DNA from 4 places in the Peribacillus sp. B65 genome. Region 1 is predicted to be linked to each of the others. Evidence: riboswitches for the same ligand, from Rfam matches in the RefSeq annotation. Region 1 holds a riboswitch; each other region holds the start of a gene.

Region 1 (6,006 bases):
AGTAACCTTACTTAGGAGCTCTTTCACTTGCTCTGATCGATAGGCGGTGGCACCAACTCCCACCGGGTCCAAAATGACCGGGATATCCAGGTCATTTGCCGTCTTACCGGCAATCTCCATTGCTTCCAAGGCTTTATCATCGATCGTACCGAAATTCAGGACCAATGCATCCGCTAATTTGACCATATCCGCCACTTCTCTTGGGCTCGATGTCATCACTGGTGAACCACCGATGGCAAGGGTGGCATTTGCACAGTCGTTGACCGTAACAAAGTTGGTGATTTGGTGGACGAGTGGTTTTCTTTCTTTTACCTTCACGAATAAATCGGCTGCGGAAACCTTCATATTAAGTCACTCCGTTCTTTTTTTTGAATATGAATGAAAATGATGGACAGGACCATGACCTTTACCGATTGAAAAACTATTGCGTATCGCTTCAGAAATATAAGTCTTGGCCTGTTCGATCGACTCTTGCAAGGGCAGTCCATTTGCCAGGTTTGATGTTATGGCGGATGATAGGGTACAGCCCGTACCATGAGTGTTTTTTGTATGTATGCGCTCTCCCTTGATCCAGTGGAAGTCAGTCCCATCATAATAAAGATCATTTGGATTTCCCGCTGCATGGCCCCCTTTAAGTAAAACGGCTTTGGGACCCATTTCTTGTATTGAAATGCATGCCTTGTAGAAATCTTGTTTCGTCCGAATCGACAAGCCAGTAAGCACTTCCGCTTCCGGTACATTTGGTGTTACAAGTGTTGCAAATGGAAGTAAGTCCATTTTTAAGGCGGAGACAGCCTTTTCGTCGAGCAAATGGTGGCCGCTTTTGGAAATCATGACAGGGTCAAGGATAACGATGGCAGGCATGAAGGTTTTAAGGGACGCAGCGACTGTTTCCACGATTTCTTTTGATCCAAGCATGCCTATTTTTACTGCATCGACAGGAATATCTTCAAATATAGCTGCAATTTGGTCCGATATGATAGCTGTTTCAATTGGCTGTACTGAACGGACTTCCATTGTATTTTGTGCGGTTACGGCTGTTATGGCAGACATTCCAAAGACCCCATGTGCAGAAAATGTTTTTAAATCCGCTTGTATTCCAGCACCGCCTCCTGAATCAGAGCCGGCGATGGTTAATGCTGTTTTCATAAAAAAACCCCTTCATATAATTATTTTTTAAAAGTATTTTAAGTAATATGAAAGCTAGAATCGCACCTGCGAATGAACTGAGCATAAAAGCCGGTAAAAAACCAAAAAGAGCAGCTTTTTCTCCTAATAGGAGGATGGCAAGTGGATAACAGGCCATGGAACCGAGAATGCCGGTCCCGATCACTTCACCTAAACAAGCGAATTTTAAGCTTTGTGTTTTTCGATAAAGGATGGCAGCCAAAAGTGCACCGATCATGCTCCCGGGAAAGGCGAATATTGAACCGGTACCAGACATGTTTCTAATGATGGAAACTAGGAAAGCTTGTGTCACAGCATAAGCAGGCCCCAATAGAACGGCCGTGAGGACATTTGCCAGATGCTGAATAGGAAAGACCTTTGCAAATCCTGCAGGGATGAAAATAAATGAACTGGTCAGCGTCGTTATAGCCGTTATCATGGCAGTCAACGTCAGTTTCTTGATAGGATTCATCATCATGTCTGCGACCTACAGCGGCCAATCCTGCTCATTTTGAACCATATCCCAGAATAAATATTCATACCGGGAAGTAACCAAAAAGTGCTTTTCTAATCTAAGAAGTTCCTTTTCTGGCATGCCTTCCGTCAATTCTTCCAACAATGCGATCAGCCACTTGTGTGCTTCCCCGAATTCAGGTGATGAATAGGACCTTATCCAATCTGCGTAGCGATTGTTTTCCAATGCTGCTCCATTTTGTTCTTTTAATAGCAAACCGATTTCATAGTAATCCCAAGCGCATGGCAGGAGACAGGCGATCAAGTCTGCCAATGTCCCATGCTGAGCTGCATTTAGCATGTAACCTGTATAGGCTAGAGTGGTGGGAGTAGGTTCTGTTTCTTCCAATTCCTTGGAACTGATCCCGAATTCGGAAGCATACTGCCGATGGATATCCATTTCCACTTGAAGGGTTTCATTTAAAATACTCGCAAACTTTGCCATGGTTTCGATGTTATGGGCTTTGATGACACCTAAAGCAAAGAGCTTGGAATAATCCATGAGATAGATATAGTCCTGCTTCATGTAATAGGCAAATTTCTTTTCAGGAAGCGTACCATTTCCAATTGCTTGGACAAAGGGATGTGAATGATTCCTTTTCCAAATCTCTTTTGCCCGTGCATGAAGTCTATCACTGAATGTTTCTGTTTTAATATTCTCCATTGTTCATCCTCCTTTAGAATGGTTCCCCTAGATAATGAAAAACCCCGTTCCTGAATACGGAACGGGGTAGATGGATATAGTCTGTAAATGGACGATATCATCCACTTCCCTCCGCCGGTATGAGCCGGTTCAGGTTCAAAGGGTCCGGAAACTATTTCCATCTCAGTCTTAAAAAAGACTCCCCTAGTGGTGTGAATTGTATGTAATTACTGACATCATATCAGAAAGACAAGAAAATGCAACCCGTATTTGAAGAGGGAGCATGTAATGTCCAGGAAAAAAGGGAGAACCAGGTAATTGACTTTTGATAATTATTAGGGTAGAATCATTTCTACATCATTTATATATCGAATTCTTATCCAGAGAGGTGGAGGGACTTGGCCCAAAGAAACCTCGGCAGCGGACCCATTTTGGGAACTGTGCTAAATCCAACAAGCATATGCTTGGAAGATAAGAAGAGCCGTACGGACACAGTCAGCCTCTTCTTGAATTAGAAGGGGCTTTTATTTTTGGGAAATAACGTTTAGTGACATAATAGAAAAGGTATATATAATTTGGTGAAAATCAAACAAGTTGATAAAGTTAGCTAACTAGAAGCAGGCTCTAGGATGACTAGGAAAGGAGCCATTTACATGGCAGAATTATTTAAGAGGATTGAACAGAGGAAGGCAAAGCTCATTGAAGAGCTATTGGCCAATGGAGTATACAAAACCTCTGATGAAAGGCACCTTTATGATGCCCCATTAAAAGTGCTTGAAGATGAATATAAGATTGTTATAAATAGACCTAATAACGAGTCACCTTCTGAATGGATGACATAGTAAGCGATGGACTATATTTTGGGCTCTTGGATAAGGGATATGATGTAAGCATTCACAGTATACACTAGTGGATGCTTTTTTGCGTTTAATAGAAAATGACATAAAATATACATAATTAAAGAATAAAGTAGGTGTTTTGTCACATTTTACCTATAAAATAACACATTTTATTTCTGAAAAATAGTTGATTTTAACTAGTAGTTTAATTATGATGAAAGTGTAAAAAAATTGAATAAATGGGAGGTGTCATATAATGCCTTGCCGTAAAGTAACTATAGAAAGGGTAGAAGAAAAGAGACAGGAAATGATCAAATTGGCAGCAAGTTACGGCTTAACAAGTCTGCTTACTGTTCAGGCCAGTCAAGAATTGGATACGCTATTAAATGCGTTAGCAAGTAAAAGAGAGTCAGAATATTTTTCCCTCCAAAACGCATATCGGTATTTTTAAATTAGCCAATTCGACCTGTATTAATTTGAAAAAGCTACTGCTCAAGGCAATAGCTCTAAAAAATTATATTAAATATCGACACGTTTACCAAGAATGATCAAATCCCGCTCAATGCCATCCAGCTCGGCAACTTGAGGTAAATGTGCCCATTCTTCAAACCCGAATTTGGAAAAAAGCTTAAGGCTAGGTATATTGTGGGCGAAAATGAAACCCAATATAGTCTTAATACCTAATTTTGGACTCAATTCAATTGCCTTTTGAATCGAAATTTGTCCGATTCCTTTTCCCCGGAAATAATCATCAATATAAATGCTGATTTCGGCAGTGGAATTATATGCCGGTCGGCCATAGAAGGATTGAAAGCTCATCCATCCAGCAGTTTTCCCTTCTATAGTAATGATATATAGCGGTCTACTTTCTGAATGATGTTCCTCAAACCATTTAACCCTCGATTGGACGGATACAGGCTCTGTATCTGCCGTGACCATTCTTGAAGCAATTGTCGAATTATATATTTCAACAATTCTGGGTAAATCAGATAGTTCTGCCTCTCTAAACTCTATGTGCTCTTCCATGATGTAATCTCCTAACTATCATTTATTCAATCTCCAGAATGAAGGGTAATCCCGTTTTTTTGTTTAAGGGACGGTGAATTGAAACCCAATCCATTGAAAGTTTTTTATTATCATACACTTTTTACTCTTTATCTGACAATTCCTTTTTTATGTTAAGTCTGCAGATTTTTTGGGTATGTAAAGGATTAAATACTTCTAGTAAAAAGGCAGAGGAGAACCAAATGAAAAAATTGTCAGTTTTTTTGATTATAGTACTGGTTATATGTTTTGTTGCATATGAATTTCAGGCCTCGGAGTCGGAAGATGTGCAAAGGGTGATGGCTTTTGGAGATTCGTTAACCTATGGAAAAGGGGATAAGGATGGAGAAGGATATATAGAAGGCCTGGAGGATGAATTGAATAACCCGGAATCGGAACAAAAAGTGAGTTTTTGGAATTACGGTATAAAAGGCCAGGAAACGGATGGGGTGATGAAACAGCTTGATGATTACCGCATTAAAACGAAACTTGATGAAGCCGATACTTTCATCGTTTATATCGGAACGAATGACTTGATCAATAGTAACGGCGGGGACTTGGAGAAAATAAGTGATCGAAAAATCAATGAGGGTAAACGGGAGTATATCAGCCATCTGAAAAAGATTACGTCAACACTCATAAAGGCAAACGATAAAGCTGATATTTTGGTAGTGGGACTATATAACCCAATTAAAGGAAATCAAAAACTTGAAAAGCATATTCGCGATTATAACCAGTCAATAAAGGGAATAGCGGATAAAGACAATAGGATGTTATTCATTCCTACGAATGATCTTTTTGAAGATAAAAAGAAATCAGAGTATTTCAGTGATAAGTTACATCCGAATGAAAAAGGGTATCAGCTCATTGCGAATCGGGTTTTGGAAAGTTATGATTTCAAATGAAAGCAAAAATGCACAGAAAGGCATTCTGTGCATTCTTGCTTTCTAGGAATTTAATATGGCTTTTAGTTGAGGGAACTGCAAGTCATGGAGCTGCTTGTATCTGCCATTGTTTTGCAATAACTGTTCATGTGTTCCTTTTTCATGAACCTGCCCTTTTTCCAGAACGATTATTTGATCGGCATCATGAATGGTCGATAAACGATGTGCAATCACAATTGAAGTCCGGTTTATCAATAAACGTGACAAAGCTTCCTGTATCAAATGCTCGGATTCTGTATCCAAGGCCGCCGTTGCTTCATCGAGAATGATGATTTGCGGATTTTTCAAAAGTGCCCTGGCAATGGCAATGCGCTGTTTTTGTCCGCCTGAAAGCTTGACTCCGCGCTCTCCAATTTGAGAATCATAACCATCAGGAAAGGCACTGATAAAGTCATGCGCATTTGCCGCTTTGGCGGATTCGATGATTTCATCATCTGTAGCATCAAGTTTTCCATACATGATGTTATCACGGATGGAACCGTTGAATAAAATGATATCCTGGGAGACAACTCCCATTTGTCCCCTTAATGATTTCAGTGATACATTTTTGATATCATGGCCATCCATTTTAATTGTTCCATCTTGCGGATCATAAAATCGGATCAAAAGGCTCGTGATGGTCGATTTTCCTGCACCAGAGGAGCCGACCAGAGCGGTTACTTGACCAGCTTTCATGGTCAGGTTTAAACTGCTGAGCACAGGAACATTCTCATCATAAGAAAAATTAACACTTTGAAATTCAATTTGCTTTTTTATGGAAGGGAGTTCAATGGCATTTCCCTTGTCACTTATTTCAGGTTGTGTTTCCAATATTTCAGTTATCCGCTCAAAGGCGGCGGCTGATTGCTGGACAATG
Region 2 (6,006 bases), 3.5 Mb from region 1:
GATTATTAAAAACATTACAGTTCCAATTGTTTCTGTTTTAAAATTGTAAGAGTGGTGACATGTTGTTACCATATTGTTTTGCTAAAATAACATTTTAAGGTTTTGTAAATGATTTTTTAACTAAAGGAACCTATAGATTGAATGTTAGGTCTACTAGAAGGCTTATAGAATCAGTGATTATCCTTTAATTGAAAATATGAAATATATCGGGGGAATAAAGATGGACGAACGTCTGATCGGAAAAAAATATTATGAAACGATGATTGAGGATACAAGGAAGCACCCCATTCAAGCTTTGGGTGAAATGTTTCTCGTGGAACAAAAAAAGGAAAGAGCGGATTTAACCGCAATTCGATTTGCTCAAGGAGAAGTATATTTTCAGCATCATGACTATGAGGCAGCCATTTTTAAATGGGAAAACATAGAAGGGGAACTTGGTTCATGGGCGAAGAAAAACATCGCTGATGCTTATTTTGAACTGGAAATGTATTCAACCGCAGAGGATATCTATAAATCCGTCGATACGGATGAAGCGGTCTTGAAAACAGAGGTTCTTTTGCAGCTGTTTTCCCTGTACATAGTGGAATCGAGAAATGATTTGGCTTCCAAAGTCGTGAAAGAAGCAGTCGAGTTTCAACCGGACTACCCGAATGTCACGGAAATCGCACGCGCCTTTTTTGAAGAACAAAAGGATTGGAACAGTGCGGTGGTATTAGCGGCGAATGAAAGTATCCGTACAGAGTCAATGGGCTGGTTCGATGTGCTGAAAACGTATATCCAGCAAGGTGTTGCCCAATCGATGGAGCCGGATTATTTCTCAACTGTCCTTGGTTCGTTATACACACTCGACCAGGAACGTTTCGAGAAAATGACGGTTGCCCTTTGGAAAAATTATAAATATACGGATTCTTATTTCGAATGGTTAAGAGTGATTAATAATTTGATAGATACCATCGAATTGAACCATGCGGATGTATGGGATGAGCTTTCCGTCTATTACAGGGATGCATATGCAGGTCTGTTAGAAGGAACGCATCTAATCAAAGAATTAAGTCCTGTCGTGCCAAGGTTGCTGGAAAACTGGCTCAAAATCGCAGACGGGGAGCTTTCGCTGTTTGCGGCGGCGTCCACGTTGTCCTGGAATGAAATCTTCCCGGATACGGTCAATGCGCTGGTCATTCAGGATGCAGAGAGCCTGCTTTCGAAATCGCCTAAATTGGGAGGCGGACTGGAAGCGGGAGAGAAACTGTTCAATTCCATTATCCAGTGGGCTGAAGATAATGATTTAAGGGTTGGCAATAAGCTTAAATGGATGGTGGAGGGGCTTAAGGATACCAGGAATTTCAATCTCCTTCTTGCAGGAAGTACAGGAAATGGCAAGACATCCTTTATTCAGTCAATCGTTGGCGAGAGCATTGCTGCTGAGGACCATTCTTCCCTAGTCAGTGTCAAAGATGGGGATGATTTGGAAATCCTTGAAATTACCGATACAGATAGCAAAGTTGTCGAGGAGCTAACTGATTTGGATGAAACACGCCGTCAGCGCGGGACTATTGTCGATGTGACAATCATCAGTGACTACCTAAGAAATAATCATCTGCGGTTATTGGATACACCGGGGTTCAATGGGGAACAAAGCGTGGAATCCGATTTCCAAGGCTATTTACATGGCAGTGATGGCCTGATGTTCGTTCTTGACGCCCGGGCTCCTTTCACCGGCAGCGAAAGGGATCTGTTATTGGAAATTCAAATGATGGCTCCGAAACTGCCGATCCATTTCCTATTAAATAAAATGGATACGATATACAGTGATCAGGTCGCAGTCCGGATGGAAGACGAAACATGGGATAAAGTGAATGCATATTTCCCGAATGCGAAAGTGTTCGCTTTCTCCAAACATTATGACAGCAGGCAGCAATTGAAGGACCTTTCAGCCTTCCTTCAATCGAATTATCAAGATGATAATTGGAAGGAAAGAAGATCTGAAAAAATCCTGGCATTCATTCGTAAAACTTTATCTTATCTATTAGAAAAACGGGCAGCCAATGAGCGGAAATGCGAGCATTCCATCTCTTGGAATGAACAGATGGAAGTCAAGCTGAATGGGGCGGTCAACCAATTGGCTGATTTGGAAAAAGAAAAAAGTGAAAATATCATAAGGTCGTATCGTTCGCTTAAGGACGAAGTGAAAAATCAGCTTTATTCAAAAATTCCTGAATTACTGAGGGATTGCTCTAAATCGTTAACGGAAAGCAGTGATTTCAGTCAGGTCCATGTACAGTTAAATCAGGAAATGAATGAGCGGATTCAAAACTTCATTTCTGACAAGATCATGCCTCAATATTACCGTTCTCTTCAAGACTGGATTGCCAGTTCCCAAATGGAGTTCTCACAAAGCCAGCAGTTTATGGATGAGATGAGTGCCGGTTTCAATGAATTATACAAAGAAGAACGGATTACGCTTGCAGGCGACTTCAGAGTATTGGATGACTGGCGCCGTGATGCCGACCGGATGACAAGCAGCATCCGCATCGAAAACGTCAATATCCTTTTGCGCAGGACTCCATCTCAATTACTGCTTAAAGGGGCAGGGAAGCTGTTTGGGGCGATACCGCAAAATAAAGCCAATATGTACAATCGTTATAAGAAATACCTGGAAAGTGAAGATTACCTGGATGTTGCGGAAATGATCACGGAGCGTTTCCTTACCCAATTTGGATTGTTTGAAAAATCTTTGGATCGTGACATCTCCCTTTTCTATCGCGGTTCATTTGCATTACTTCAAAAAACGATAGAGCAAACGCAGACTGAAATAAAAGACTACCAGGCTGCATTGGAGCATATGAAACAAAATCCGGAAGTTTACCGTGACCCTATCACTTTGTTCGAAGTGAAATTAAGGCAGTTGGAGCGGCTTGAAAAGATTGAGAAAAAGCGTCTAGCCCAGCTTCAAAGAAAATAAAAAATAACGGGGAACATTTCAAATATTCAAAAATCTATTGACTTTACGACTATATCCCTATAAAGTGATAATTACGAAAACGTAACACGATATATCTCTTATCAAGAGTGGCGGAGGGACTGGCCCTAAGATGCCCAGCAACCGTTCCATTAGGAATTGGTGCTAAATCCTGCAAAACAGAAATGTTTTGACAGATAAGAGAGGGACAAGTCTGCAAAACAGCCGATTAAACCTCTCTATATTAGAGAGGTTTTTATTTTGGGATTTACACCAACTTAACTGATAAGACTAATAAGAAAAAATGGAGGGAAACAAGATGAAAAGGTCTATTAAAGGTATATTCATTTCAGCCATCGCTTCGGCTTTGCTTTTAACGGGGTGCTCTACAGGTCAGAGTTCCACAGAGTCGAAGAAAGAAGAAAAAGTATCATTTGAAAATGTTCCGGAAAGATTCGCTGATGGAGATGGAGCCAGAATCAAAGTGATCCGTAAAATTGGCGGTGATGATCATACGGCCCAATACCTGGCGGGGGCGAAGGAAGAAGGAGAAGCACTGGGGTTTCAAGTGGATACGTACACAGCCAATGGTGATACGGCTAAATTCCATGATGCGATAGCGCAGGCTTTGGAGGCAGATTATGACGGCTATATCATTTCACATGGTGATGATGCAGCAACTGTGAATGACGTTCAAAAGTTGGTTGATGCAGGTAAAAGCGTTGTCACATTCGATTCAATAAGCGATCTATCTAAAATAGAAGGCGTGACATTAACTTCACAAGATGATGAAGCGTTGGCAACACTGGCTTTTGATAAGCTGATAAAAGAACAGAAAGGTAAAGCGGCAATTGCATACCTTTGGGTGGACGGTTTTCCTCCAATGGTAAGAAGAAATGCAGTCTATCAGGAAAAATTAAAAGAAAATCCTGGGATCAAAGAAGTCGAAAGATTCGGAGTGGCATCTGCTGATACATCGGTTCAGACACAAAATGCTGTAGCCGCAATGCTGAATAAATACCCTAAAGGTAAATTGGATGCCATTTTCGCAACATGGGATGCCTTTGCTATCGGTGCAGCCCGGGCGATTAAAGAGGCGGGCCGCGATGAAGTGAAGATATATGGAATAGATGTCTCGAATGCAGATCTCCAGGAAATCCAATCGGCTGATAGCTCATGGTCCTACACGGCAGCAGTAGATCCCAAGTTGATCGGTGCAGTGAATATGAGGATATTGGCTAAAAAATTAGCGGGCGAAGAAACGCCGCAAACCTATGACTTGGAGGCTTCACTTATTTCACAAAAGCAAATCCAAGCGTCTAAAGAAGCAGTGAACATGGCAAATCTGTCTGGTATTGTCGATGGCTGGGGTGTATCGACGGAATTTGAAGAAGATTGGATGAAAGTTTTGAAAGATCATTATAAAAATTAAAAAGAGACACTCTCTTTCAAGTAGAAGGGAGTGTCTGTTCAATAAGGGGGAATGGACATGGGCACGCAACTAGAAATGAAGAAGATTTCGATTGAATTTCCGGGGGTGAAGGCGCTGAGTGATGTTGATTTTTCCGTAAAATCGGGGACAGCCCACGCATTGGTCGGTGCAAACGGAGCAGGGAAATCGACGTTAATGAAAGTTTTATCGGGAGCCCATGTTCATTATTCAGGTGACATTTATATTGATGGGGTGAAGAGGGATATCCGCTCGCCAAAAGCGGCTCAAGAACAAGGCATTCAAATTGTTTATCAGGAAGTGGATACCGCCCTCATCCCTTATTTAACGGTTGGGGAAAATGTAATGTTGAATGATATGGTCCAAAACATGGGAAAAAAACAGATGGTCCAATGGAAAGAGCTGCATAACCAAGCGGCTTCTATTCTTGAAGATATGAAAATTCGTGTCCCTTCGAAAAAGCTGGTAAGAGACCTTACCTTGGCTGAAAAACAGATGGTCCTGATAGCAAGAGCCGTTTCGACAGAATGCAAATTCCTGATTCTCGACGAGCCAACTGCTCCGTTAAGTCATACGGAGACGACAGAACTTTTTCGAATTGTAAATGAATTAAAGCAAAAAGGCGTGGGAATCATTTTCATTTCACATCGTCTGCCCGAAATTTTTGAAATCTGTGAGGAAATTACAATCATGAGGAATGGGGAGCGTGTCACAAGTCGAAAGAAGGAAGATATAACCCGTACCGAAGTCGTAGAGAACATGCTTGGAAAAACCATGGATGAACAGTTTCCTGAAGTGAATGCTTCGATTGGCGACGTTATTCTGGAAGTGAACGGATTGTCAGATGCAGAGAAAGTTAAAAATGTCAGTTTGAATATTAAAGCAGGCGAGATAATCGGCTTGGCAGGGTTGGTCGGGGCTGGGAAAACGGAGCTGTGTAAAACCCTTTTCGGCCATACGTCCATCACAGCGGGGGAAGTCATCCTGAATGGTCGAAAGCTTTCCTTGAAATCACCGCACGAAGCAGTAAAAAGCGGTCTGGCACTTGTACCTGAGGAACGCAGGAAAGAAGGGGTCCTTGTTCAGGAATCAGTCTCGGCGAACTTGACGGCAGCCAGTCTTGGCAAATTCTCCAAGACATTCAGCTTTGTGAATCGCAAGGCGGAAAAGGAAAGAGCGAAGGAAATGATCGCAAGCCTCGGCATTAAAACTCCTTCAGGGGAAGTGAATGTCGAAAACCTTTCAGGTGGCAATCAGCAAAAAGTTGCCATCGGGAAATGGCTTATGGCCGATGCGGATGTATACATATTCGATGAACCAACGAAAGGGGTCGATGTTGGAGCCAAGAAGGATATATTCGAATTGATTGCAGAGCTTGCAAGGAATGGGAAGGCGATCATTTATGCATCATCCGAGCTTTCCGAAATCATTGGCATTACCAACCGGACATATGTGTTATATGACGGGAGCACTGTCATCGAATTAGAAACAAGTAAAACGAATGAAGAAGAACTACTATTCTATTCAACAGGAGGAAAATAGAATGAGCATACCCAATCCTGTTACACAGACAGCGAAAGTGAAGAAAAAGGTGGAA
Region 3 (6,006 bases), 3.9 Mb from region 1:
CCAACTCGCAGAAGCAGAATTACCAATCACAACATTTTGAATTTTGCGTCTATAATGATTATAATGATAGAAAATAGATAAGAGGGTGCAGAAAATGGAACATTTGCCTACTTCATTACTGACGGATATATTAACTGAAAAAATCAAAAGGGATTCAAGTGAACAATACGGGGAGTTTGTCAGCTCGCTTAACTCGTTGACAGAAAACCAAAAAACCATGGAGGACCTCAAACAATTCGATCACCATTTTGATAGGTTCCTGCCACAACTCGATTTAATGATTTCCACTCAAAACCATGAAGCGATCATGAATATGAAAGCGACGCTTTTGGACCTATTCGCCAATGACTTAACCTTCAAATCCATCTATCTTCTATCCACCGCATTATCGAATAAAAAAGAACTTACACACTTGAACCAATTTATGTACCCGGTTACTTACTGGGCCCCGGTGATCAAGTCAAACGAATTGATTAAAAACGCAGGCTGATTCAAATAAAAAACTGCCAAAGGTCTAACCTCGGCAGTTTTTTATTTATCCTTAAGTATGTACTGATCAAACGACATACCCTAATATTTTTAAACGGTTCTCAACAAAACTCAGCGCATATTGAAATACATCATCACGTTCTGGTTCATTGAAGATTTCATGATATAGCTTTGGCCATTCCTTATATTGCTTTTCACTGGCCAAGTTATAATTAAACCACTCACGAACCGCCTTCTTGTTCACGACTCGGTCATCTCCGCCCTGCATGACCAAAAGCGGCACATCCTGGAAATCAGGAATTTCTTCAAAAGCATCCTTCATAGCCTGTGCAAGCTCGCGATACCAGCGAACCGAAACCTTTGTGATATATAATGTATCGTTTCTATCGGATTCACGGACTTCCGCACTTCTCGTCGCCATTTCAGGTGTCAATCCGGATTCAACCCTGAACTTAGGCATCACGATATTCAAACCATGCGAGATGGTTGTCAGGAACTTCGGCGGCTTCGTCACGAGGCCCAAGCATGGAGAAGAAAGAATCACCCCTGCAATGTCCCATTCCTCTTCCTGAAGAAGGCGTATCGAAATCAAACCGCCCATGCTGTGTCCAAGTAAAAAGACCGGCAACGAATATTCGTAAGCCTCTTCTATCCAGCTTTTCACTTCGTCCAAATACTCATCAAAGGAATCGATATGTCCCCGGTAGGCGCGAGTTGTCATACCCTGCCCAGGAAGGTCGCCCATGACGACATGGTATCCAGCCGAAAGCCACATTTGTGTTACCCACTTATAACGTCCGTGATGTTCCATTGCCCCATGAATGATGACAATGACGCCCTTTGCGTCTCCTTCTGTCTCCCATTTCCACATTCGAAATCCCCCTTTCACTTTTCACTTGTTGTGTACGATCCATGATAGTTAAAATAATATATATAAATTATAACCATATTCGTGATTTTCGACAAAAAAGAAATCTAACAAGTTGTACATTGCTATTATAAATAGCCAAGTGTATTTGCATACGGTATATTAAAATAATACATAAAAACATTCACTTCGGAAAGGAAATGATTGAAAATGATTATTTATCCGTATAAAGGCAAAGAACCTGAAATCGCCGAAAGCGCTTATATTGCTGAGAATGCTGTCGTGACAGGTGATGTCAAAATTGGCGACGAAACATCAATTTGGTTCAATTCCGTCATTCGCGGTGATGTATCCCCAACCATCATCGGGAAAAAAGTCAGTATACAGGATAACAGCGTCCTGCACCAAAGCCCAAATAATCCATTGATCATCGAGGATGAAGTAACCATTGGCCATCAGGTCATTTTACATAGCTGTAAAATCCGTAAAGGAGCTCTGATCGGCATGGGATCGATTGTACTTGATGAAGCTGAAATCGGCGAAGGAGCCTTCATCGGTGCCGGCAGCCTCGTTCCACAAGGTAAAGTCATTCCACCGAACATGCTGGCATTCGGACGGCCAGCTAAAGTCATTCGCGAAATCAACGAAGAAGATCGCCAGGATATGGAACGCATCGTTCGCGAATATGCCGAAAAAGGACAATACTATAAAACGGCGGAACGCATAAAGTGAATTGACTGAAAGTTACGAGTATTGTACTCAAACTCACGAGTTTTTGCTCCAAACTTATGAGTATACGCTCTAAATTCATGAGTATATGCTCTAAACTCATGAGTATACGCTCTAAACTCACGAGTATTTGCTCTAAACTCATGAGTATACGCTCTAAACTCTCGAGTATACGCTCTAAACTCTCGAGTACTTGCTACAAACTCTAGAGTAACGCTTCAACCTCACGATTTGATGACACAAACAAACTTGTATACGACTTTAACTCACGAGTTTTGCACGTATTTTATATTTCTTTGGGATTTCTTGAATTATTCCCGCTGACGGCAAAATTAATCCAAAAAAAAAAGGTGTCCCGCAAATTGCGGGACACCTTTTTTATATGATTTACGCTTGTGCTTTTAATGTTTCTGCTTTGTCCGTGCGTTCCCATGGAAGATCGACATCTGTACGGCCAAAGTGTCCGTAAGCAGCTGTTTGTTTGTAGATCGGGCGACGAAGGTCAAGCATTTTGATGATGCCAGCTGGACGAAGGTCGAAGTTAGCACGAACTAGGTCAACAAGGACTTCTTCGCTAACTGTACCAGTTCCGAACGTATCAATTGAAATCGATACAGGCTCTGCCACACCGATTGCGTATGCCAATTGAACTTCCGCTTTGTCGGCAAGGCCGGCTGCCACGATGTTTTTCGCAACATAACGAGCAGCATATGCAGCAGAACGGTCAACTTTAGTAGCATCCTTACCAGAGAATGCACCGCCGCCGTGACGAGCGTATCCGCCGTAAGTATCAACGATGATTTTACGTCCAGTAAGACCAGCATCCCCTTGAGGTCCGCCAATTACGAAACGGCCAGTCGGGTTGATGAAGTATTTAGTTTTAGCATCGATCAATTCAGCTGGAACGACCGCTTTGATCACATGTTCTTTTAGATCGGCTTGAATTTGTTCAAGCGTAATTTCAGCATCATGCTGTGTAGAGATTACGATCGTATCTACACGTACAGGACGGTTATTCTCATCATATTCCACAGTTACCTGTGTTTTACCATCAGGGCGTAAGTAAGCAAGAGTTTCATCTTTACGAACTTGAGCCAGGCGGAATGAAAGTTTATGCGCCAATGAAATCGGAAGCGGCATAAGCTCTTCTGTTTCATTACAAGCAAATCCGAACATAAGACCTTGGTCCCCTGCACCGATTGCATCGATTTCTTCCTCTGACATGTTTCCTTCACGAGCTTCCAATGCTTTATCGACTCCAGCTGCGATATCGGCAGACTGCTCATCAATGGAACTCAACACTGCACAAGTTTCAGCATCGAAACCGTATTTCGCACGTGTGTAGCCAATTCCTTTAATCGTATCACGAACGATACGCGGAATATCCACGTAAGCGGACGTTGTAATTTCACCAGCAACAAGTACAAGGCCTGTTGTTACACTAGTTTCACACGCAACACGTGCATTTGCATCCTTAGCTAGGATAGCATCTAAAATGGAATCTGAAATCTGATCACAAATTTTGTCCGGATGGCCCTCTGTAACAGATTCAGAAGTAAATAGACGTTTCTTTGACATCATATTTCCTCCTTGGAAGTTAGTATGTTGTAGGCATAAGCCTGATTTTTACGGAACTCGTTTCCCTCATTAGTTTCAACTATAGACACAGAATTACTTATGAAAAACACAAAAACCTTCCCTGGCAAATGAGGAAAGGTTTAAAATTCTGTCTTCTATCCTTTCACTCTTATCGTTCAAGGGTTTTTACCTTGCTCAGGTTAGCACCATCACCACTATTCCTTGAAGACCTTCGCTTTATTTTCGGCGATCGATCTTGGAGTCAAGTTCAATATGGCAGGTTGCTGGGTTTCAAAGGGCCTGTCCCTCCACCAACTCGGGATAAGAGAATCCGTACAATTTAAGATATTATCGTATCTGGTTGGAATTTGTCAATGCTTTTCTAAAAAGAACATTTCCGCCCAGTATGGCTTTCTTTTGAAAAAAGTGTTGATACAGCGTCTTAGAAGGGTTTACAATGCAAAATACGAATAGAAATGTTGGAAATTGCCATTAATAATAAGTATTAAGCTTACGAAAAACGACTTCACCATTGGAAATATATTGCTTACTTACTTCCTATTAAAATAAAATTGACTTTATTAAAGTATATGTGATAATCCTGACTCGGTTCCTGCCGGAATAAAATGATTAACTCGGCCAGCTGAAAATAATCACAAATTAGAAGAAATAGTATAGACTATTTAAATGAATGTGTTATACTAATTGTAATCTAAAAACTTAAACAAAGGAAGGTACCTCATATATGAATTCTGTAGATGTTTCTAATGAGTTACACCAGTTATTAACAGGAAACAATGTGCAAACTCAACTTTCAGTTCCTCAATTGGTCGAAAAAGTATTAAGCAGAAATGAAGGCGTTTTAACATCAACCGGCGCAGTAAAAGCTGAAACTGGCAAATATACTGGTCGTTCACCTAAAGATAAATTTATCGTGGAAGAAGCATCCGTTAAAGATAAAATCGATTGGGGTTCAGTGAACCAGCCAATTTCCGAAGATGTGTTCAATAAACTATATAATAAAGTAGTTGACTACCTAAAAGCAAAAGAAGAGATTTTTGTTTTTAAAGGTTTCGCTGGTGCAGACGAATCATCTCGTCTTCCAATCCGTGTTGTTAATGAATATGCTTGGCATAACCTTTTCGCCCATACTTTGTTCATCCGTCCAAATGAAGAGGAACTAAGAGGTCACGAAGCTGAATTCACAATCCTTTCTGCACCTAACTTCAAAGCAGACCCAGAAGTGGACGGAACCACTTCCGAAACTTTCATCATCGTTTCATTTGAACGCCGTACCATCCTGATCGGCGGAACGGAATATGCAGGAGAAATGAAAAAATCGATCTTCTCGATCATGAACTACTTACTTCCAGAGGCTGGAATCCTTCCAATGCATTGCTCTGCTAACGTAGGACGTGAAGGGGACGTCGCTTTATTCTTCGGTCTGTCCGGTACAGGCAAAACAACTTTATCAGCAGACACTAGCCGTAAACTGATTGGCGATGACGAGCACGGCTGGTCTTCTAATGGCGTATTCAACATCGAAGGCGGCTGCTATGCGAAAACGATCAATCTTTCACGTGAAAAAGAACCACAAATTTTCGATGCAATCCGTTTTGGTGCCGTATTGGAAAATGTTGTTGTTGATCCGGATACACGTGAAGCGAACTATGATGACAGTTCATTGACTGAAAACACTCGTGCTGCTTACCAAATGCAAGCGATCGATAACATCGTGAACCCAAGTATTGCAGGACATCCAAATACAATCATTTTCTTAACAGCTGATGCTTCAGGCGTTCTGCCTCCAATCAGCAAGCTTTCCAAAGAACAGGCAATGTTCCACTTCCTAAGCGGATACACTAGTAAATTGGCTGGTACTGAAAGAGGCGTAACTTCACCGGAAGCTACATTCTCCACTTGCTTCGGATCTCCATTCTTACCTCTTCCAGCTCAACGCTATGCTGAGATGCTTGGTGATAAAATTGACGAGCACAATGCAAAGGTATACCTTGTCAACACTGGATGGACTGGCGGAGCATACGGAACTGGAAGCCGTATGAAACTTGCTTACACTCGTGCAATGGTACAAGCGGCACTTGAAGGTGAATTAGCGAACATCGAAACGATCAAAGATGATATCTTCGGCTTGGATATCCCGCTTCATGTTCCTGGTGTTCCTGATGAAGTGCTTCAGCCAATCAAGACTTGGGCAGATCCTGCCGCTTATAAAGAAGCAGCAACGGACCTTGCCGCACAATTCCGTGCTAATTTCAAGAAATTCGGCAGCGTTCCAAGTGAAATCGAAGAACTTGGCGGACCGACAGCTTAATAAATTGTAC
Region 4 (6,006 bases), 230 kb from region 1:
GGGTCAGGAAAAAGTTCCATAATGAATTTATTGTTCCGCTTTTATGACAGCAGTGAAGGCCAAATTAAAATCGATGGCACGAATATATTGGATATCCCTCATCAGACGCTTCGTGAGCATATGGGAATCGTCCTTCAGGATCCCTATTTATTTACAGGCACCATCGCCTCCAATATCAGTCTGAATCATAAAGACATTACAAGGGAAATGGTTGAAAAATCATTAAGAGATGTCGGGGGGGACAAAGTGCTGAAGCATCTTCCTTTAGGGCTGGACGAACCCGTGATCGAAAAAGGCGGAACGCTGTCTTCCGGGCAGCGGCAGCTAATCTCTTTTGCCCGTGCTCTTGCATTCAATCCGGCCATATTGATTTTGGATGAAGCGACAGCGAGCATCGATACCGAAACCGAGGCAATTATCCAGGAGGGGATGGAAGTGCTGAAAAAAGGAAGAACGACCTTCATCATTGCACATAGACTTTCCACGATAAAAAATGCCGACCAGATTCTTGTACTGGATAAAGGGCGGATTGCTGAGCAAGGTACACATGAGGAATTAATGGAACTAAAAGGGAAGTATTATCAAATGTATGAACTGCAGGCTGGTCCGCATAAAGGCATGGCTGGTTGAACACAATTGAATAAGGGTGGATCATCAAGTTTAAACTATAATGAGGGTACCGACTTTTGGTACCTTCAAGCATAATTATTGATAATAGTAATCATTACGTTTAAGATATACCTATACTGACGATGAGGTGATAATAGTGAAACAAGAAATTCATCCCGATTATCAACAAGTGGTATTCATGGATACCAACAGTGGGTATAAATTTTTGACAGGCTCCACGAAGACGTCCAATGGAACGATCGTTTGGGAAGACGGACAAACATATCCATTATTAAAAGTGGAAATCAGCTCGGATACGCACCCTTATTATACAGGAAAGCAGAAGTTTGCTGAAAAAGGCGGACGGGTGGATCGCTTCCTGGATAAATATAATATGAAGAATTGAGAGTCAGGCCATCGGGAAATCGATGGCCTTTTTTTATGACTGGGAAGAAAAAGAGTTAATAATGATGCAAGGAAAAAGGGTGCCCATATATGAGGCACCCATCCTTTATTCATTTTGCAGCAATTGCTTCCCCTTTGGCAATATTGACGAGGGCCGCATCGAAGTCCTTGATTATATCGTCCGGATTTTCAAGTCCGACAGAGAGGCGGAGCAAGCTGTTCGTGATGCCCCGCTTTTCCCTTTCATCATCAGGCATGGCAGCATGGGACATTTTGGCCGGGTAAGATAATATGGATTCGACCGCTCCCAGGCTTACGGCAAATACAGGGAGCTCGACAGTGTTCACGAAGGAACGGAAGATTTCCTCACTTTCCAATTCAAAAGATAGGACCGCCCCTGCTCCAAGTGACTGGCCTTTCTGGATGGCGTGCTGTGGATGATCGGCTAGGCCGGGATAATACACTTTTTTCACCAAGGGCTGATCTTTTAAGTAGGCTGCAATCTTTTCTGCCCCTTTTTGTGAATGTTCCATTCTAACTGACAAGGTTTTTAAACCTCTCATTACAAGCCAGGCATCTTGGACACCAAGGACCGCTCCAAAGGAGTTTTGGAGCGAACCGAGTCTTGCCGCCAATTCCGGATCTTTCACGACCGCAAGCCCAGCTACCACATCACTATGTCCGGATAAAAACTTCGTCGCGCTATGAAGGACAACATCGGCGCCCAGATTCAGCGGTTTTTGCAATGCGGGCGTCAAGAATGTATTATCAACAAAACTTAAGGCACCGGCTTTTTTTGCAATATCACATACAGCTTGAATATCGGTCACTTTAAGTAACGGATTTGAAGGCGTTTCAATGTATATGGCCCTGGTATTTGGCTGAACGGCCGCTTTGACGCTTTCAAGGTCCGTCATGTCAACGAAGGTATGCTCAATATTGAAACGGGTCAATACGCTTGTGACCATCCTGAACGTTCCGCCATACACATCTTCGGAAATGACGATATGGTCTCCGGCAGACAATAGCAGGAAGGCTGTTGAAATGGCAGCCATACCTGATGAAAAGGCAAAGCCGTGAGTGCCTTCCTCTAAATCGGCAATGATATCTTCAAGTGCCTCGCGAGTTGGGTTCCCGCTTCTGCTGTAGTCATATTTGCCGAATTGATCGATATCCGATTGATGGAACGTCGATGCATGCTGAATGGGGACGCTCACACCACCCGTTGCCGGATCGAATTTATGTTGATTATGAAGTAATTTCGTTTCAAAGCTAAAATCATGACCTGTCATCGTAGTGCCTCCCTTTTTACATGTGCGAATGCTTGCTGCAGGTCGCCAATCAAATCATCGCTATCCTCGATGCCAACGGAGAAGCGAAGCAGGCGATTACAAACCCCATTTGCCGTTCTGACTTCAAGCGGTATATCGGCATGTGTTTGTGTGGCAGGATAGGTGATGAAGCTTTCAACCCCTCCAAGGCTTTCTGCAAAGGAAATTAATGAGAGCGATTGTAAAAATGGGTTGACCGCCGCTTCATCAATGATGCGGAAAGAAATCATGCCGCCTCTGCCGGGATACAATACATCAGTGACACAATCATGCTCCGATAAGTAATCTACAAGTATCTTGGCATTCTTTTCATGACGCTCCATCCGCAATGCCAGGGTTTTCATTCCTCGCATCAACAGCCAAGAATCAAATGGGCTCAAGACAGCTCCAGTACCATTATGATGGAAGGCAAGTGCATCACATAATTCAGCGCCGTTAGCAACGATCAGTCCCGCGAGCACATCATTATGACCACCGAGATACTTGGTTGCACTATGAATCACAATATCCGCTCCAAGCACGATGGGTTGTTGAATAAGAGGCGTGTAAAAAGTGTTATCAACGATTAACAATAAATTATATCGTTTGGCCAATGCCGCAACGGCGCTAATGTCCGTTTGCTGCATAAGGGGGTTAGTGGGAGTTTCGATGAAGATGGCTTTCGTGTGAGGAGTGATGGCTTTTTCGATATCCTCCAAACAACAAGTGTTTACATAGTCACACTGCAATCCCCATTTTTTAAAACCTTGTTCTAACAGACGATATGTACCGCCATAAAGATCTTCGCTGACAATCCATGCATCCCCGGATTTAAAAAGGGCGAGAATAGTGGAGATGGCGGCCATTCCTGAACTGCAGGCATAACCTTGGTCTCCTTTTTCCAGATCGGCGATGGATCGCTCCAATAGCTGGCGTGTAGGGTTACCAGTCCTTGTGTAGTCGAATCCCGTCGATTGGCCAATTCCTTCGTGACGAAAAGCTGTTGAAAAGTATACCGGCGGATTGACTGTTCCTGTCGCCGTTTCGCTGCGATTTCCTAATTGAGCAAGATATGTTTCAAATTTGTACATGGTTTTCACTGCTCCTTTGAGTTATATAAAATAAAAAAAAGTCTTCTTTAAGAAGAAGACTTTGATTAAGTAGGGACGAGTCATTCTTCTTATCTTCCAAGTTCACAAACTTGTGGAATTAGCACCTTTTCATTGGTTTGAAACAAATGAAGGTTGCTGAGGTGTCATCGGGCCATTCCCTCTACCTCTCTCGATAAGAGTTTAGATTATTCAATTTCTTTTGAATTTACTATATATACAAAATACTGTCAAGGACATTTTGGGAGTGATAATGCTTTGATGTTCATGACCAGGTCAATTGGAGCCTAGCGGTGTCTACACTTTATGTGTCTAAAAAGAATAATTGAATTTTCATATAAACATGAATGGAACTTGGATTTTTCAGAAAACATGGAAAGGGTCAGCGGGATATTTTTGCTTTAAAATAATAAAGTTTGTACAATGTATGGAGAGAAAGAATAATCCGACATTATTCATTTCATATGCAAAAGGTCTTCAATGAATAGTGCAAACATAGGAGGAGAACACATGGAATACAGAATCGAACGAGATACGATGGGTGAAGTGAAAGTTCCTGCTGATAAATATTGGGGAGCACAAACTGAGAGAAGCCGTAACAATTTCAAAATAGGTAACGAAAAAATGCCGATTGAATTAGTTCGTGCATTTGCATACGTTAAACAAGCTGCGGCAAAGGTGAACTATGATCTTGGTGATCTTTCCGAAGTTAAAAAGAATGCCATCGTCAAGATTTGCGGGGAAATCCTTGAAGGTACGCTTGATGAACATTTCCCGCTTGTAGTTTGGCAAACGGGAAGCGGCACGCAAAGTAATATGAACGTGAACGAAGTGGTCGCTAACAAAGGGAATGAATGGTTAAAAGAAAATGGTGAATCTGAAACCCTTCACCCGAATGATGATGTTAACAAGGCGCAAAGCTCAAATGATACTTTCCCGACCGCCATGCATATTGCAGCCTTTATGGAAGTCGCTGAAAAATTGGTGCCTGCCATCAAAGCCCTTCGTGATACATTCGATACAAAAGAAAAAGAATTTTGGGATGTCGTGAAAATTGGCCGGACACATCTTCAAGATGCTACACCATTAACATTAGGACAAGAAATTTCCGGTTGGAAAGCGATGCTCGATAAGGATCTAGCGATGATTGAAGAAAGCAGCCAAAAATTATTGAACCTTGCTCTAGGCGGAACGGCTGTAGGAACCGGAATCAATACAAAAGAAGAATTCCCGGGACTCTCTGCCAAACAAATTGCAGCAGATACAGGATACCCTTTTGTCACATCTGATAATAAGTTCCATGCATTGACTAGCCATAACGAAATCGTCTACGCACACGGTGCTTTGAAAGCATTGGCGGCGGATTTAATGAAAATTGCGAACGATGTCAGATGGCTTGCTAGTGGACCAAGAAGCGGAATCGGCGAAATAGCCATTCCGGAAAACGAACCGGGCAGCTCCATCATGCCAGGTAAAGTCAATCCAACACAAAGTGAAGCGCTTACCATGATTGCAACACAAATCGTTGGTAACGATGCTACAATTGGCTTTGCAGCAAGTCAAGGTAACTTTGAATTGAATGTATTCAAACCAGTCATCATCTATAACTTCCTGCAGACGGTCAAATTATTGACGGAAGGCATTCATTCATTCAACGACAATTGTGCGGTGGGCATCACTGCAAATGAAGATAAAATCAAAGAAAATGTAGAACGTTCCCTTATGTTGGTAACAGCATTGAACCCGCATATCGGTTATGAAAAAGCAGCCAAGATCGCCAAAACGGCATTCAAGGACAACTCTACGTTAAAAGAAGCGGCGTTGAAATTGGAGTTCCTGACGGAAGATGAATTCAAAGCATGGGTCGATCCTGCTAACATGGTTAATAAATAATTAGTAGTGCCCTCCCTCTGGTATTAGGGAGGGTGTTTCCATGTGTTAAAATAATGGAATCTACAAATACTGAAATAATAAGTATCGGGAACAGGAGGAAAAACAATGTCTATATGCCCGCTTTGCAACGGTCTGAGAAAAATTCATGTGAAATGCCCGGAATGCGGCAGTGATCTTGAGGATAAAGGGAAATTCATGGACTACGCGGATGATTACAGTGCTTATATGGATATCGACATACTTAAAGAAAACGACGGATACCCTCAATCCCTTCAAAAAGGCCAATGCCCGCATCTCATGAAATGCCCGGAATGCGGACATGATGAAGTGGTATTGGTCCAGGAATGAATTGGAATAAACGTAAAAAGACCCATTATGAATGGGTCTTTTTACGTTTAATTGGCAGATAACTTCATGCTTTCCTGCATCTGTTCATCTTCTTCAACTAAAATGCGATGTTCAGTCCCTTTATCAAAAAAGTGTGCTTTATTCATGTCGAGGGCAAGATCGATCTTTTCCCCTGCCTGAATAATATTCTTGGCATCGACCCGTGCAACGAAGTCCTGCCCCTCTAATGTGGAGTAGAGCATAATCTCCGCGCCCATGAGTTCGGCTACATCAATTTGGGTCGTGAATGTAGTGTTAGGGGACTTCGTGAAGTAAGCTCCTTCATTATGGAA

What was found. Region 1 has a riboswitch for S-adenosylmethionine ahead of ACSR9O_RS01910 (Fur-regulated basic protein FbpA). Riboswitches for the same ligand answer to the same signal wherever they lie in the genome.
Region 2: it holds a riboswitch for S-adenosylmethionine, as region 1 does, so the genes downstream of both, ACSR9O_RS18710 (sugar ABC transporter substrate-binding protein) here and ACSR9O_RS01910 (Fur-regulated basic protein FbpA) in region 1, are expected to answer to the same signal.
Region 3: it holds a riboswitch for S-adenosylmethionine, as region 1 does, so the genes downstream of both, metK (methionine adenosyltransferase) here and ACSR9O_RS01910 (Fur-regulated basic protein FbpA) in region 1, are expected to answer to the same signal.
Region 4: it holds a riboswitch for S-adenosylmethionine, as region 1 does, so the genes downstream of both, ACSR9O_RS03110 (methionine biosynthesis PLP-dependent protein) here and ACSR9O_RS01910 (Fur-regulated basic protein FbpA) in region 1, are expected to answer to the same signal.

The regions. Positions count from the first base shown of each region.
Region 1 is NZ_CP195840.1:385,569-391,574, reverse strand. It holds gene thiM (hydroxyethylthiazole kinase) at 1-345, opposite strand, end outside; gene thiD (bifunctional hydroxymethylpyrimidine kinase/phosphomethylpyrimidine kinase) at 352-1,149, opposite strand; gene thiW (energy coupling factor transporter S component ThiW) at 1,118-1,639, opposite strand; gene tenA (thiaminase II) at 1,655-2,344, opposite strand; TPP riboswitch at 2,434-2,539, opposite strand; SAM riboswitch class I at 2,697-2,801, shown strand; gene ACSR9O_RS01910 (Fur-regulated basic protein FbpA) at 2,977-3,165, shown strand; gene ACSR9O_RS01905 (aspartyl-phosphate phosphatase Spo0E family protein) at 3,419-3,613, shown strand; gene ACSR9O_RS01900 (GNAT family N-acetyltransferase) at 3,682-4,188, opposite strand; gene ACSR9O_RS01895 (DUF459 domain-containing protein) at 4,410-5,111, shown strand; gene ACSR9O_RS01890 (ABC transporter ATP-binding protein) at 5,154-6,006, opposite strand, start outside.
Region 2 is NZ_CP195840.1:3,840,741-3,846,746, reverse strand. It holds gene ACSR9O_RS18715 (GTPase domain-containing protein) at 221-2,962, shown strand; SAM riboswitch class I at 3,058-3,163, shown strand; gene ACSR9O_RS18710 (sugar ABC transporter substrate-binding protein) at 3,279-4,391, shown strand; gene ACSR9O_RS18705 (sugar ABC transporter ATP-binding protein) at 4,449-5,951, shown strand; gene ACSR9O_RS18700 (ABC transporter permease) at 5,953-6,006, shown strand, end outside.
Region 3 is NZ_CP195840.1:4,239,798-4,245,803, reverse strand. It holds gene ACSR9O_RS20650 (hypothetical protein) at 95-490, shown strand; gene ACSR9O_RS20645 (alpha/beta hydrolase) at 557-1,360, opposite strand; gene ACSR9O_RS20640 (gamma carbonic anhydrase) at 1,571-2,089, shown strand; gene metK (methionine adenosyltransferase) at 2,474-3,667, opposite strand; SAM riboswitch class I at 3,831-3,992, opposite strand; gene pckA (phosphoenolpyruvate carboxykinase (ATP)) at 4,410-5,996, shown strand.
Region 4 is NZ_CP195840.1:612,202-618,207, reverse strand. It holds gene ACSR9O_RS03125 (ABC transporter ATP-binding protein) at 1-630, shown strand, start outside; gene ACSR9O_RS03120 (type B 50S ribosomal protein L31) at 767-1,015, shown strand; gene metC (cystathionine beta-lyase) at 1,125-2,306, opposite strand; gene ACSR9O_RS03110 (methionine biosynthesis PLP-dependent protein) at 2,303-3,415, opposite strand; SAM riboswitch class I at 3,502-3,615, opposite strand; gene fumC (class II fumarate hydratase) at 3,944-5,326, shown strand; gene ACSR9O_RS03100 (hypothetical protein) at 5,432-5,674, shown strand; gene ACSR9O_RS03095 (ABC transporter ATP-binding protein) at 5,722-6,006, opposite strand, start outside.